2 regions of the Pseudomonas grandcourensis genome follow, and region 1 is predicted to be linked to the other one. Evidence: riboswitches for the same ligand, from Rfam matches in the RefSeq annotation. Region 1 holds a riboswitch; the other holds the start of a gene.
The links. Region 1 has a riboswitch for cobalamin ahead of cobW (cobalamin biosynthesis protein CobW). Riboswitches for the same ligand answer to the same signal wherever they lie in the genome.
Positions count from the first base shown of each region.

Region 2: another riboswitch for cobalamin. It lies ahead of cobO (cob(I)yrinic acid a,c-diamide adenosyltransferase); the one in region 1 lies ahead of cobW (cobalamin biosynthesis protein CobW).

Region 1 covers NZ_CP150919.1:3,743,367-3,751,122, reverse strand. Annotated here, with positions in the region: gene AABM52_RS16745 (fatty acid cis/trans isomerase) at 1-1,605, shown strand, start outside; gene nfuA (Fe-S biogenesis protein NfuA) at 1,710-2,294, shown strand; gene cobM (precorrin-4 C(11)-methyltransferase) at 2,365-3,111, opposite strand; gene AABM52_RS16730 (cobalamin biosynthesis protein) at 3,195-3,608, opposite strand; gene AABM52_RS16725 (CbtA family protein) at 3,605-4,312, opposite strand; gene AABM52_RS16720 (CbtB-domain containing protein) at 4,324-4,515, opposite strand; cobalamin riboswitch at 4,636-4,862, opposite strand; cobalamin riboswitch at 5,096-5,309, shown strand; gene cobW (cobalamin biosynthesis protein CobW) at 5,412-6,482, shown strand; gene cobN (cobaltochelatase subunit CobN) at 6,486-7,756, shown strand, end outside.
Region 2 covers NZ_CP150919.1:1,881,965-1,889,720, reverse strand. Annotated here, with positions in the region: gene bluB (5,6-dimethylbenzimidazole synthase) at 1-504, opposite strand, end outside; gene AABM52_RS08380 (cobyrinate a,c-diamide synthase) at 501-1,871, opposite strand; gene cobO (cob(I)yrinic acid a,c-diamide adenosyltransferase) at 1,868-2,479, opposite strand; cobalamin riboswitch at 2,561-2,794, opposite strand; gene AABM52_RS08370 (hypothetical protein) at 2,948-3,532, shown strand; gene AABM52_RS08365 (sorbosone dehydrogenase family protein) at 3,599-4,912, shown strand; gene AABM52_RS08360 (class I SAM-dependent methyltransferase) at 5,037-5,699, opposite strand; gene AABM52_RS08355 (C40 family peptidase) at 5,718-6,254, opposite strand; gene AABM52_RS08350 (C40 family peptidase) at 6,420-7,052, opposite strand; gene hda (DnaA regulatory inactivator Hda) at 7,275-7,756, opposite strand, start outside.

The DNA.
Region 1 (7,756 bases):
TTTCTCGCCCATCTCTACTTCAAGGATGGCGAGCCGGGGCATTTCTTCCAGTGGGTACGCTCACGCACCCCGACCGGCCAGCCGATTGACCTGATCAACACCCGTCGCCCAAACGATGATCCGGGCACACAGTTCTACTATCGCTTGTGGCCGGTGCAGGGCGTGATCGTGCACAAGACCCACATCACCTATCCGCTGAGTTCGGCGAAGCTGGCGCGGGTCAAGAGCCTGTTCTACAGCGGCAACTGGCAGGTTGACGCATTGCCGGGCTATGGGCCGCAGAGCCGGGCCAACCCGTTTGCTACCTTCGAAGCGATTCCGGCCCAGGCGCGCTATCAGTTCATGCTCGATAACGCCGAGTACTTCGTGCGCACCTTTATCCGTGGGCCGGTGTGTCGGGGTCAGATCGCCACGGACGTGATCCGCGATAATTTCTGGGCGCTGTTCCAGGCGCCCGAGCACGACCTGTATGTCACCGATCCGAACTATCGCGGGCAGGCCACGCCGTTGCTGGCCATGCCGGGGCAGAACGATGATGTCGGCAGCGTGCTCAGCCTGTGGCACGACTACCGCGACAAACGCAATGAATACGAAGCCTTGCGCCGGGACAGCTACGCCGATCAGCCGGCGCCGAGTTGGTCGACCCTGTGGGCCGGCAACGACAATGCGTTGCTGAGTATATTCCGCCATTTCGACAGTGCTTCGGTGACCAAAGGCCTGATCGGCGAGGTGCCACAAACGATGTGGCTGTTCGACTATCCGCTGCTGGAGCGCACCTACTATCAACTGGCAGTGAACTTCGATGTGTTCGGTAACGTGTCCCACCAGGCCCAGACGCGCCTGTATTTCGACCTGATCCGCAACGGCGCCGAGCAGAACTTCCTGCGCCTGATGCCCGCCGACTCCCGGGATGGCTACCTCGACGACTGGTATCAGAACAGTGGCAAATTCAAGATGTGGCTCGACTACGAAACCATCGACGACGACACGCCGACCGCGCTGAAACTCAACCCGGCTGATCCCAAGCGTGACTTCGCCAATCAGCTGCTGGCCCGATACGGCGACCTCAATGCCAGGCCCGACCCGATCAATCGCTGCGACGGCGCCTACTGTTCGCGGCCGAACATCGATCCGGACCTGCAAAGTGCCGAGCAGGCGCTGAGTCGTCTGACTGCGCGTCCGGCAGCGGGGCTGAAGGTCATCGATCAGTTGCCGGAGGCCACCCTGCTGCGGATCGAAACCAGCAGCGGCAAGCGTGAGGTCTACAGCCTGTTGCGTAACCGGGCCCATAGCAACGTGGCGTTTTTGCTCGGTGAATCACTGCGCTACCAGCCAGGGCTAGATACCCTGACGATTTTCCCGGGTGTACTCAGCAGCTACCCGAACTTCATGTTCAACATCCCGGCCGGGCAAGTGCCGGCCTTTGTGGATGCGATGGAAAGCGCCAAGGACACCGACAGCTTCGAGAAAATCGTCGAACGTTGGGGAGTACGTCGCAGTCATCCGCAATTCTGGTTCTATTTCCATGACCTGAGCCGTTACATTCACGAAAACGATCCGGTGGAAGAGGGCGTGCTGGACATGAATCGCTACGAGAACCTCTGAAACCCCACAGGGGGAATTGTCGGAATCTTTCCCGACAAAAATACTAGGACTTTGTCCGGCGCGTCGATTGGCGTAAACTGCGCCCAAGCCTGCGAGGAGTTTCCATGACCGCTATTACCATTACCGACGCCGCCCACGATTACCTGGCTGATCTGCTCTCCAAGCAGAACACCCCGGGCATCGGCATCCGCGTCTTCATCACCCAGCCTGGCACCCAGTACGCCGAAACCTGCATTGCCTACTGCAAGCCGGGCGAAGAAAAACCCGAAGACACCGCGCTGGGGCTCAAAAGCTTCACCGCGTACATCGACCACTTCAGCGAAGCCTTCCTGGACGATGCCGTTGTCGACTACGCCACCGACCGCATGGGCGGCCAACTGACCATCAAGGCGCCAAACGCCAAGGTACCGATGGTCAACGCCGACAGCCCGGTCAACGAGCGCATCAACTACTACCTGCAAACCGAGATCAACCCGGGGCTGGCCAGCCACGGCGGTCAGGTCAGCCTGATTGACGTGGTCGAAGACGGCATCGCCGTTCTGCAGTTCGGCGGTGGTTGCCAGGGCTGCGGCCAGGCCGACGTGACGCTGAAGGAAGGCATCGAGCGCACCTTGCTCGAGCGTATTCCCGAGCTCAAGGGCGTTCGCGACGTGACCGACCACACGCAGAAAGAAAACGCCTACTACTAAGGTGTTCGCTGCGAAATGAAAAAACGGCGCCCCGTGAGCGCCGTTTTTTGTGGGTGAAGCATAAAAGATTTTAAGGGCGATAGAGGTGCGCATGCCCTGCGCGATACAGCGATGACTCGCTAAAGTGATCGCTGCCCAACACCCGACCCACCAGAATCAACGCCGTACGGCGAAAGCCCTTGGCTTCAACCTTCCCGGCAATATCCTCAAGCGTGCCCACCACCCAATCCTGATCCGGCCAACTCGCGCGGTGAACCACCGCAATCGGGCAATCGGCGCCGTAATGGGGCAGCAGTTCCTCAACTATCTTCGCCAGGTGACTGACCCCCAAGTGAATCGCCATGGTCGCGCCGTGTTGCGCCAGGCTGGAGAATTCCTCTCCCGGTGGCATGGCGGTCTTGTCGGCGTAGCGCGTCAGGATCACGCTCTGCGAAATGTCCGGCAGCGTCAGTTCCGCACCCAAAAGCGCTGCGCAAGCGGCTGTCGCAGTGACGCCAGGTACGATTTCGAACGCAATGCCCAGCTCACGCAGATAGCGAATCTGCTCGCCAATGGCGCCATACAGGCTCGGATCGCCGGAGTGCACCCGGGCCACATCCTGGCCCTTGGCGTGGGCGCTCTTGATCAGGTCGATGATCTGTTCCAGATGCAGTTCGGCACTGTTGACCACCTGTTCGGCACGGTGACCTTCCAGTACGGCGGCAGGTACCAGAGAACCGGCATAAATGATCACCGGGCAGTTGCGAATCAGCCGCTGGCCCTTGACGGTAATCAGTTCGGGGTCGCCGGGACCTGCGCCAATGAAGTAGACGGTCATCGTCGGTTCCTGTGGGGAAAAAGGGACTGAACAGGGCTTCAGATGAAGAATGTTCATGATCGAAGGCGGGGATTATCGGTTTTTTACGCAGCGCCAGCCAATGCCAGGGTTGCCTGGGCGTATTTTTGTCGTGGAATCAGCAGTTTTGCCGGAGCCTGGGCCAGTTGTTCCGCCAGGGCCAGTGCGGCGCTTTCCGCCACGCCGTAGCAACCGGTGCGTTCAAACGCTATCTGCGATTGATGACTGAGTTGCGGTTCATAAGCGGCCAGTTGTTCACTGCTGAAATACATCATTTCCAGGCCAAGCTGCTGAGCCAGTTCGATTAACGCAGGTTCGTCGCGCTTCGAATCGATGCTGGCCAGCGCCTTGATTTCATGGCGAGCAATCTGGTGTGCCTCCAGCGCCTGATCGAGCAGCGCCAGCAACGTGCTGACGGGGCAGCCCCGTTGGCAGCCCAGGCCGACCACCAGGGTCGGCGCTGTGCTGACGTCAGTCATGCGTGGTATTGACCATCGCTTTTGCGACGGAACAACCAGGCGCTGATCAGGCCCAGGGCCAGCCAGAACGCCACGTTGGTCAGTTGCGAAGCGATTTTGAACTGGGCTTCCAGCGCCTCCGGAGCGAGCATCGAATGCACTTCCGGTTGCGGCGCGCCAATCACATGGGGAACGGCAAGGATTGCCACACCGAGGACTTTCATCAGCCAGTGACGGCTGAATACGATCAGGGCGATACCGACGGCAGTGGAGGCGGCCGTACCGATCCACCACAGTTGCCGCTGTGCCAGGTCGGCGGCGGCAGTGCCAGGCAATTCAGGAGGCAGGCCGAGGGTCGGCGCGAGCACGAAGGTCGCGTAACCGGCCAGGCCCCAGAGCAGGCCCTGGGAGGTTTTGGTCGGCGCACGCAAGGTGTACAGGCCGGCCAGCATCAGGGCGAAACCGACGGCCACCACCAGGTTACCGCCGGTGGTCGACAGCACGCGCTGCCAGCCGTCTTCCGGCTCCCAGGCCTCGGCATCGTGAGTGTGGGCAGCCATCGCACCGTCGGCGTGCTCATGCATTTCAACAGCGGCCGGTTCGGATTTTTCGTAGGTCTCGGCCTGCAAAATCAGCGGAGCGACCCAGAAGCTTTGCAGCAGGGTCAGCAACAGGGCGGCCAGCAGCCCGGTGAAACCTGCGGTTTGCGCAATACGCTTGATCATGTCGACAGCTCTCAATGGCACGGGAACGCGGAGCTGTGGCGGGTATCGTGGGCGGCGTTGTGCACCGCTTCGATGTGCGAGAAACCGGCGAAATAAACAAGGCAGGCGCCCAGAATCGACGCGCAGACGGCGGCGGTCAGACGTTGAGTCAGGGTTGAGGTGGTGCTCGCGGCTGTGTGTTCGGCGCTGCTGATGATCGACATGGCGTTTCCCTCTGGTCTGTCAGCGGGGAATAAGAGCGCATGCAAAAACCCGCACGACCAGGCGCGCAAGGTTTCAAACAGCGCCCGCCCACCGCGGGTTTGTTGGTTCAGTGATCGTACTGGTCACTTTGTGTTGCGGGCCGGTCTCCGGGCTCACGAGGGGTAAAGGCTTGGGCCTGAACCTGAAAACATCACCTTCCCATGCCGTAGTGGCACAGTGGATCTGATGCTTCGCTCGCTTACCGTTGCGGGGGCAGCACCGGACTGACATGGCTTAAGAGTAAAGCACATGATTCACCGGTTTCCCGTTTCACCCTGTGAAGGGCACCCGTAACAAGGTGTGTAGGAGAGCATGGGCGGGGGTTGGGCGTCAATTGGCAAGGGTTCGCATTTAAGGTTCGCACAGCACATTGTGGCGAGGGGGCTTGCCCCCGTTGGGCTGCGAAGCGGCCCCCGGCAATCTTACTGATAAATCCTGCACTCAGGTCTTGCGACGGCTGCGCCGCCGAACGGGGGCAAGCCCCCTCGCCACAAGTGATCGCATTCTCAGCATGAACATTGACCCGCCCCAATACCATGCGTAGCCTTGCGCTTTCGAGGTTCTTCGGTGTTTGCCGAAGCTAAGAAGGGAACGCGGTCGATGCCGCGGCTGCCCCCGCAACTGTGAACGGTGATGTTCGTTGCCACGCCACTGCAGGCTCAATCCATGAGGCCGGCGGGAAGGCGCAGCGAATGCCAGGCTCAAGGCCGGCACACCGTCAGCCAGGAGACCTGCCTCGTCACAGATTCTCAATTTCAACCGGGCGGGGTGATCCGGTGGCGAACTCTTCAGGCACGCGCGTCCGCGTTGCCGGTCGTCGTCCCGTATGCCCGCCACATTAGCCATAGGGCATCCGATGAAAACACTGGCCAAACTCCCCGTCACCATCGTCACCGGCTTTCTCGGCTCGGGCAAGACCACGCTGTTGCGGCACATGCTCGACAACGCCCAGGGTCGCCGCATCGCGGTGATCGTCAACGAATTTGGTGAGTTGGGCATCGATGGCGAAATCCTCAAGCAGTGCTCCATCGGTTGCACCGAAGAAGAAGCCAACGGCCGTGTCTATGAGCTGGCAAACGGCTGCCTGTGCTGCACCGTCCAGGAAGAATTCTTCCCGGTGATGCGCGAACTGGTGGCCCGTCGCGGTGATCTTGACCACATTCTGATCGAAACTTCCGGTCTGGCCCTGCCCAAGCCGCTGGTGCAGGCCTTCCAGTGGCCGGAAATCCGCAGTGCCTGCACGGTGGATGCGGTGATCACCGTGGTCGACAGCCCGGCCGTGGCCGCCGGCACCTTCGCCGCGTTCCCGGATCAGGTCGACGCCCAGCGCAAACTCGACCCGAACCTGGACCACGAATCGCCGCTGCACGAACTGTTCGCCGACCAACTGGCCAGCGCTGATCTGGTGATCCTCAACAAAACCGACCTGATCAACCCGGCGGACTTGGCCCGTGTGCGCATGGAAGTCGCCGAGGAATTGCCACCAGCGGTGAAAATCGTCGAAGCCAGCAGCGGTCGCCTGCCGCTGGACGTGCTGATCGGCCTGGGGGCCGGCTCCGAAGAACACATCGACAGCCGTCACAGCCACCACGACCACCATCACGATGGCGACGACGATCATGATGACCACGATCACGACGCCTTCGACTCGATCTCCATCGAGCTGCCGCAAGCCGACGAAAGCCTGCTGCTGGACGCGCTGACCCAACTGGTGGTCCAACACGGCATCCTGCGGGTCAAGGGTTTTGCGGCGATCCCGAACAAACCGATGCGCCTGCTGATCCAGGGCGTGGGCACGCGTTTCGACAAGCATTTCGACCGCCAGTGGGGCGCTGAAGAAGCACGAGTCACCCGTCTGGTGCTGATCGGCCAGGAACTGGACGCCACTGTTCTCGAAGCGCAATTGCGCGCCGCGCTCAGCGTGTAAGCCATGCACCTGCTCAGGACCCAGCCCGGCGGTTTCGTGTCGGATGACAACATTGCCGACCTTGGACAAACCCCCGCCGAACTGGTGGTCCTGTGCAGCGGCGATTCCAGCCTGGCACTGCTCGCCGAAGCGGCGCAGCAGTTGCCCGACGATTACCCGAGCGTGCGCCTGGCCAACCCGATGCAGGTGCAGAACCATGCCTCGGTCGACTTGTACGTCGATGAAGTGCTGCGTCACGCCAAGGTGATCCTGATTTCGCTGCACGGCGGCATCGCCTATTGGCGTTACGGCATCGAGCGCCTGGTCGAACTGTCTCAGCGCGGCGTGCAGGTGATTCTGGTGCCGGGTGATGATCGCCCGGACCCGGAGCTCAGTGACCTGAGCACCGTCGGCGCCGAGGATCGCGACCGTCTCTGGCAGTTTCTGCGCCAGGGCGGTATGGGCAACGCCCTCGATTTCTTCCGCTGCCTGGCCAACCGCTGGCTGGCCCGTGATTACACCTGGGGCGAGCCGCAAACCCTGCCACGCACGGCGATTTACCATCCGCACAAACACTCCGCTGCACTGAGCGACTGGCAGGCCGACTGGCACGCCGATCAACCGGTGGCGGCGGTGCTGTTCTACCGCTCGCATTTGCAGGCGGCGAACACCGCGTTCATTGATGTTTTTTGCCAGCGCTTGCAGGCTGCGGGGTTGAATCCGTTGCCGATAGCGCTGGCCAGCCTGAAGGAGCCCGGTTGTCTTTGCGTGGTCGAGGACTGGCTGGATGAGGGCAGCGTCTCGGTGATTTTGAACACCACCGGCTTCGCCCAATCCAGTCCAGAAGCACCGCATCTGCGCCCGTTTCGCCGCAATATTCCGGTGATCCAGGCCATTTGCGCCCAAGACAACGAACCCGGCTGGCGCGCCAGCGAACAGGGGCTTGGCCCCCGAGACCTGGCGATGCACATCGCCTTGCCGGAGCTGGACGGACGCATCATCAGCCGCCCGATCAGTTTCAAGGACCTGGCGTGGCGCAGTGAGCGCAGTCAGTCGGATGTGGTCTGCTACCGGCCACAACCGGAACGCATGGATTTCGTTGCCGAACTGGCGCGGCGTTGGGTCGAACTGGCGCGGGTGCCCAATGCGGAAAAACGCATTGCCTTGATTCTCGCCAATTACCCGACGCGCGACGGTCGCATCGGCAACGGCGTTGGCCTCGATACCCCGGCGGCTGCGCTGAATATCCTGCGGGCGCTGCATGCCGAAGGTTATCCATTGCCGGCTGAGTTGCC
Region 2 (7,756 bases), 1.9 Mb from region 1:
CAACCCCAGCAAATCGGCCAAGGCTTGCGGCTCGAACAGCGAAACCCAGCCCATGCCCAACCCTTCCGCGCGGGACGCCAGCCACAGGTTCTGGATCGCGCAGGACAGCGAGGCCATGTCCATTTCCGGCAAGGTGCGGCGACCGAAGATATGCTGCTCGCGGTCGTCCATCAGCGCGGCGACCAGTACCTCGGCGCAATCGTTGATGCCTTCGACCTTGAGCTTCATGAACTCATCGCTGCGCTCACCGAGGGCTTCGGCGGTGCGGATGCGTTCTTCTTCCACCAGGGCCTGGATTTGCCCGCGCAAGGCGCGATCGCTGATGCGAATGAAGCGCCAGGGCTGCATCAGGCCGACACTGGGTGCCTGGTGTGCGGCCTCGAGCAGGCGCTGGAGCAATTCGGGCTCGACGGTGCCACCACTGAAGTGGCGCATGTCGCGGCGTTCGGCGATGGCGCGATAGACCGCTGCGCGTTCGGCTTCGGAAAATGCGTTGTCGGTCATGGCCGCTTCGCGAGCAGGCTCGCGCCCACAGGAGTCAGGTGATCCATTATGGAAGCGATGACGGTCTCAAGGTCTGGCGCAAACAGCGCGGCAATCGCCGTGGGGTTCGACGGAAAATAAAAGTGCACATAAGAGGCCGTCATCCGCCCCTCACGGTAGACCGCCTCCGCTCCGCGCCCGCCGTTAGGGCTCAAGCCACGGGCAATTGGCGCCAGTTCAGTGGTGGTCAGCGAATGGTGATAGGTGTGCCCGCGCAGCGAACCTTCCGGCAGGTCCACCGCTTGCAACGCCAGCGCTGCCAGACGCTTTTGCATCACCGCATCACCGGCCAGCAAGCCAACCAGTTCGGCGCGAGTGCCCTCGACATCGGTCAGGGAATCGAGCAGATACAGCATGCCGCCACACTCGGCGAGCAAGGGTTTGCCTGCGCGGTGGTGGGCGCGGATCGCGTCGAGCATCGCGGTGTTTTGCGCCAGCGCAACATGGTGCAGCTCCGGGTAACCACCCGGCAGATACAGGCTGTCCGCCTCCGGCAACCCACTGTCGCGGATCGGCGAGAAGAACGACAACTCGGCGCCCATCGCCCGCAGCAGATCCAGGCTCGCACCGTAGGTGAACGCAAAGGCTTCATCCCGGGCGACGGCAATGCGCACACCGGCCAGCAGCGGCTCGGCCACGATCACATCAGGGGTGGCAAACTCGACCGCCGGCGGCAGCGCAACCTCGCAACTGCTGGCCAGGGCATCAGCGGCCGCATCAAGGCGCAGGTCGAGATCGTTCAACTCACTGGCCTGCACCAGCCCCAGGTGCCGGCTCGGCAATTCGATCCCGGTTTCCCGGGACAGCGCGCCGTACCAGCGCAAACCTTCAGTCAGGCTGCCTTCAAGCAGTTGCGCGTGGCGCAGCGTGCCGACACGATTGGCCAATACCCCGGCGAACGGCAAGTCCGGCTGATAACGCGCCAGCCCCAGGGCCAGTGCGCCGAAGGTCTGGGCCATGGCGGTGCCATCGATCACACCCAGCACCGGCACACCGAAATGCCGCGCCAGATCGGCGCTCGACGGCGTACCGTCGAACAGCCCCATGACGCCTTCAATCAGGATCAGGTCCGCTTCAGCGGCAGCCTCCCACAGCAACCGGCGACTCTCCTGCTCGCCGACCATCCACATGTCCAGCTGATACACCGGCGCACCGCTGGCGCGCTCGAGGATCATCGGATCGAGAAAGTCGGGACCGCACTTGAACACACGGACCTTGCGCCCCTGATTGCGATGCAATCGGGCCAGCGCCGCGGTGACGGTGGTCTTGCCCTGGCCGGAAGCCGGCGCGGCAATCAGAACCGCCGGACAGTGTCGAGGCTGACTCACAATTCGACGCCTTTCTGCGCTTTGATCCCGGCTTGAAAGGCGTGTTTGATCACGCCCATTTCGGTGACGGTGTCAGCCATCTCGATCATTTCCGGCTTGGCGGCACGACCGGTGACCACCACGTGTTGCATCGGCGGCCGGGCCTGCAAGTCGCTGAGCACCTGATCGAGATCGAGGTAGCCGTGCTTGAGGGCGATGTTCAGCTCATCCAGCACCACCAGACCGATGGACGGATCGCGCAGCAGTTGCTGCGACACCGCCCAGGCAGCTTCGGCGGCGGCGATGTCGCGCTGACGGTCCTGGGTTTCCCAGGTAAAACCTTCGCCCATCACGTGAAAGCGCACCTGCTCGGGAAAGCGCCGGAAGAACAACTCTTCGCCCGTGCTGTTGCGGCCCTTGATGAACTGCACCACGCCGCATTGCATGCCGTGCCCCATGGCGCGGGCAAGCATGCCGAAGGCCGAACTGCTCTTGCCCTTGCCATTGCCGGTCAGCACCAGCAGCAGGCCACACTCGTTCGGGGAATTGGCGATGCGCTCGTCGATCACGGCTTTTTTGCGCTGCATGCGCGCCAGGTGGCGTTCGTCACGATCGGGGGTATCAGTCATGGGGGAGCTCTCCGTTGAGGCAGGAATAACGGCGGGCAGGCACAAGAATAGAAGGCAAAAAGCCTGGCATCGCCCACCGTGATGCCGCTGGATGAATCAGGCCGGTCTCCGGGCTCATGAGTGGCGCGGGGCCGGACTGTGCGCCTTCCCGCATCGAATCGACACAGTGGCATCACACACAGTTTTCACTCATTTACCGTTGCGGGGGCAGCGCCGGAATTGCGGGCCTTCGACCAACAGAAGGACTCACTCACCGGCTTCCCTGTTTCACTCTGTCGACCCAAGCCACAGAGCACCTGAAACAAGCCGCGAAGGTTAGAGGGTTGGGGGTGGAGCGTCAATTAAAGCCGGGAGGCCATCGAGCGAATAACTGCCATCCATCAATAAACTGACGTCAATCTTGTGCCACGCTCTCAGCAGTGATATCAAAGAGCCACAATCTCACAACACAATAACAAGGGTGAGCCCATGCAAGGCATGATCATCAGCAATCCAAAGCTGGAATTCCTGCGCCCGGTGCTCGAGCACTGGTTCGAATGCATCGACCGTTACAACGCCGTCCGCGGTGATGGCGACACACCGTACTGGCATGACGAAAAGGCCAATCTCGGACTGCTGTCTGCCGCGGCCTGGATGGCCGAGATGGTCACGCTGCAGCAGACGCCCACCCGCAAGCAGACCGAAGAAGGCGAACGCAACAGCCGCGCCGACCTGCTCCTGGCCTCGCCCGAAACCCGCGCCTACATCCAGACCAGCCAGCGTTGGCCACGGGTCAACAGCCTCAATCTGACCCAGGCCCTGCTCGACATCGCCAGCGATGCAAAGCGCGTGAGCCACGCCAGCGACCTGAAACTCGGCTGCCTGTTCGTCGCCCCGCAAAAAGCCCAGCAAGGCGCAACGCCGGAAGAACTCCAGGACATGGTCGACGACCTGCAAAAGGAACACACCTGCGCTGTCGCCTGGTATTTCCCTTATGCCTACCGCAAGTTGCGCAACGAAGCCGGCAACTATCACCCCGGCATTGCGGTGCTGTTCAAGGAAGCACGCGGCTGAGAGTTGAACCATCGCACGACACCCCTCCTCTATGAATAGAACAAGGCATTCATAGGGAAGACCAGCATGCGCACGTCCCCGCTCGTTCTCGTTATCGCGCTCTGCGGAGGGCTCGCCGCTTGTGGCGAGACCTCCCGGCTGCAAGTCTCCGACGGTACCGGCCCGTCACCTCAACTACCGGAACCCAACAAGACACTGGTTCCGACGGTGAACATCGCCCCGGCCATCGGCTGGCCACAGGGTGCGAAACCCGTCGCCGCCACGGGCACTCAAGTGGCCGCTTTTGCCGAAGACCTGGATCACCCCCGCTGGCTTTATGTGCTGCCCAATGGCGATGTGCTGGTGGCGGAAACCAACGCACCACCCAAACCCGAAGACGGCAAAGGCATTCGCGGCTGGGTCATGAAAAAAGTCATGGGCCGCGCCGGGGCCAGGGTGCCCAGCGCCAACCGCATCACCTTGCTGCGCGACAAGGACCACGATGGCGTCGCGGAAACCCGCACGGTGTTTCTGCAAAATCTCAACTCGCCCTTCGGCATGACCCTGGTCGGCAATGACCTGTATGTGGCCGACACTGATCGCCTGCTGCGCTTTCACTATGAAAGTGGCGATACGCAGATCAAGTCGCCGCCGGTCAAGGTTGTCGACCTGCCGGGCGGCCCGCTGAACCATCACTGGACCAAAAACGTCATCGCCAGCAAGGACGGCAGCAAGCTGTACGTCACCGTGGGTTCCAACAGCAACGTCGCCGAAAACGGCATGGACAAGGAAGAAGGTCGCGCGGCTATCTGGGAAGTGGATCGTGCCACGGGTCGGCAGCGGATTTTTGCCTCCGGCCTGCGCAACCCCAACGGCATGGCGTGGGAACCGCACAGTGGCGTTCTGTGGACTGCGGTCAACGAACGGGATGAAATCGGCAGCGACCTGGTTCCGGACTACATCACCTCGGTGAAGGACGGCGCATTCTATGGCTGGCCGTACAGTTACTACGGTCAGCACGTCGATATTCGCGTCGAGCCGCAAAACCCGGACCTGGTGGCCAAGGCTATCGCCCCGGACTACGCCGTCGGCCCGCACACGGCATCACTGGGCCTGGCCTTCGCCGAAAACAGCAAGTTGCCGCCGCCCTTCACCCAAGGGGCATTCATCGGGCAGCACGGCTCATGGAACCGCAACCCCCACAGCGGCTACAAAGTGATTTTCGTGCCGTTCAGCGCCGGCAAACCTGTCGGAAAGCCCGTTGAAGTGCTCACAGGTTTTCTCAACGACAAGGAACAGGCAATGGGCCGCCCGGTGGGCGTGGTGATCGATCGGCAGGGTGACCTGCTGGTGGCCGATGATGTGGGGAACAAGGTGTGGCGGGTTTCGGCTGCTAAATAATGGCTGCCAAGCCACCTGTGGGAGCGAGCTTGCTCGCGATGAGGCCTGCACATTCAACTTTGATGTTGCCTGACCCACCGCCATCGCGAGCAAGCTCGCTCCCACATTGGATCGGTGTCAGCGCTTACCTTTTGCGGCACAGAGTTAAACCATCACCGATCGGCAACAACGACAGATCCACCCGCGCATCATCCTTCAACGCCCGGTTGAGTGCCTGGATCGCCCGGGTGTCCGCGCTCTCGGGGCTGGCCTCGAGCACGCGCCCGCTCCACAGTGTGTTATCGAACACCGCCAGCCCACCGACCCGCAGCAATTGCAGGGCGTGCTCCAGATAAGCCGGGTAGTTGGCCTTGTCGGCATCGATGAACACCAGGTCGTACTGCCCGCCCTGCCCTTGTCGCTCAAGCTCGGCGAGGGTTTCCAGCGCCGGGGCCAGTCGCAGGTCAATCCGCCCGGCGAGCCCCGCCTCTTGCCAGTAGCACCGTGCGGTGGCGTTGTAGTCACCGGGAATGTCACAGCAAATCAGCGAACCGTCAGCGGGCAATGCCGCCGCCATGCACAGTGCGCTGTAACCGGTAAAGGTGCCGACTTCGAGCAAGCGCCTGGCCCCCGTCAGTTTCACCAGCAAAGCAAGAAACTGCCCCTGCTCAGGCGCCACCTGCCAACGCGCCATGGGCAGCGCCTGGGTCTCATCGCGCAAGCGCTTGAGCAGAGGCGTTTCGCGCAGGGAAACATCGAGCAGGTATTGGTACAGGTCGTCGTCGAGATTAAGCGTGCGAGCAGTCATGGTCACCAGCTCCGAACGTTACGGATTGCGCGCCAGATGTTCAGGCTGCAGAACACGCTTGGCGCTCAGGTAAGCCTTTTGCCAATACGCCTTGGACAGGCTGTCGAGCTTCACAGTGCCACCGGTGGCCGGCGCGTGGACGAAGCGTCCTTCTCCCACGTAGATGCCGGCATGACTGACCTGGGAGCCGCCATTGGTGGCGAAGAAAAGCAGGTCGCCGGTCTGCAGGCCTTCCTTGCCCACATTCGCCGCTTGCATGGAGATCATCTCGCGAGTGGTGCGCGGCAAGGCAATGCCGGCAACATCACGGTACACGTAGGCGATCAGGCCGCTGCAATCAAACCCGGAATCCGGTGTGTTGCCACCCCAGCGATAAGGCGTGCCCACCAGTCCGAGCGCGCGAAACAGCACGTCTTCCGCTTCGGGCGAAAACGCTTGTGAGGAACCAAATACGATGGGAGCGCGAACCACCGGCGCAGGAGGCGGTGTGCGGCTGGCGCAGGCACTGAGCAGCGCTGCGAAGAACATGATTGCGAGGCGGGCCGACATCGTCATAAGCAGAACATCCTGATCTGGCTGCGGCTTTTTCTGCGGGGAGCGCAGAAAAGAAAACCGCCTGCGTTGGACGCAGGCGGTTTGCCATCATTTGTAGATCAAGATTCTAGCGGCTACGCGACAAACTTCAAGTAAGACTTTAAGTTCGCCTTACAAAATGTCCGCTTATTTACGTGCAGTGACGATTGGCGACGCGTTAGGTGCCATTGCCAGGGCGCGCTTGGCTTCGATGAAGGTCTTGCTCCAGTAGCTGTCACCCAGGCTATCGATGCGTACACCACCGCTGCGGCGGCTGCTGGAGTGGATGAACTGGTTGTCACCCAGGTAGATCCCGGCGTGACTGACGCGACCACGACGACCATTGGTGGCGAAGAACAGCAGGTCACCCGGCTCAAGTTTGCTGCGCGAGACCAGCGGAGCGTCCACGTTGATCATTTCGCGGGTGGAGCGTGGCAGGTTCATGCCTGCTTCTTCGCGGAACAGGTAACCGATGAAACCACTGCAATCGAAGCCGGCTTCAGAAGTACCGCCGAAACGGTAACGGGTACCGATCAGGGACATGCCACGTTCGAGGATGCTGTCGGCCAGGACCGGAAGCTGGTAGGACTTGCCGCCAGCGAAATCTGCGAGTTCTTTTTCGGTGGCCAGCTCTTCCTGAAAGAGAGCGGAAGACTGGGCAGTGGCCGAGTGTTGAACCTGCTGTTGCGGAGCTTGTTGGGCCACCGGAGTGTGGGCGGCGCAACCGAACAACAGGGTAACGAGTGCGAGAGGCACGAGGGGTGCGAAGCGATTTAGCATGGGCACGACCGTGGCTGATAGTTGTAAAGAAGCCGAGACTATGCCCGCTATCAACCTCATTTGCAAATTCAATCGATCTTTTTGTGACTTATCCGTTTCTCGTTTACATCTAAGCGCTTAAGCCCATTTTAAACATACGCGCGGCCTGCAACCTGGCAGGAAAGCGGGATTTCTGGCGCCTGAAAGATGCCGAGCCGGCTAAAAGCCCCGGTTTCAGCGGGTTTACCAGCCGAGGGTTTCTTTCAAAAACGGGATTGTCAGCTTGCGCTGAGCCTGGAGGGAGGCCTGGTCGAGACGCTCGAGCAGCTCGAAAAGTGCGCTCATGCTGCGGGTACCGCGAGTCAGAATGAAATGCCCGACTTCATCGGTCAGATGCAGGCCGCGACGGGATGCGCGCAATTGCAGGGCACGCAATTTGTCCTCATCGGACAGCGGGCGCATCTGGAAGATCAAGGCCAGGGTCAGGCGGGATTTGAGATCCGCCAGCTTCACAGGCAGCTCACGCGGGGATGTCGATGCGGCAATCAGCAAACGTCGACCGCTGTCACGCAAGCGATTGAACAGATGGAACAGCGCCTCTTCCCAGTCCGCTCGCCCGGCAACCACTTGCAAATCATCCAGGCAGACCAGTTCGTACTGTTCGAGGTTGTCGAGGATTTCAATGCCGCGATCAAGCAGCTCCGCCAACGGCAGGTACACCGCAG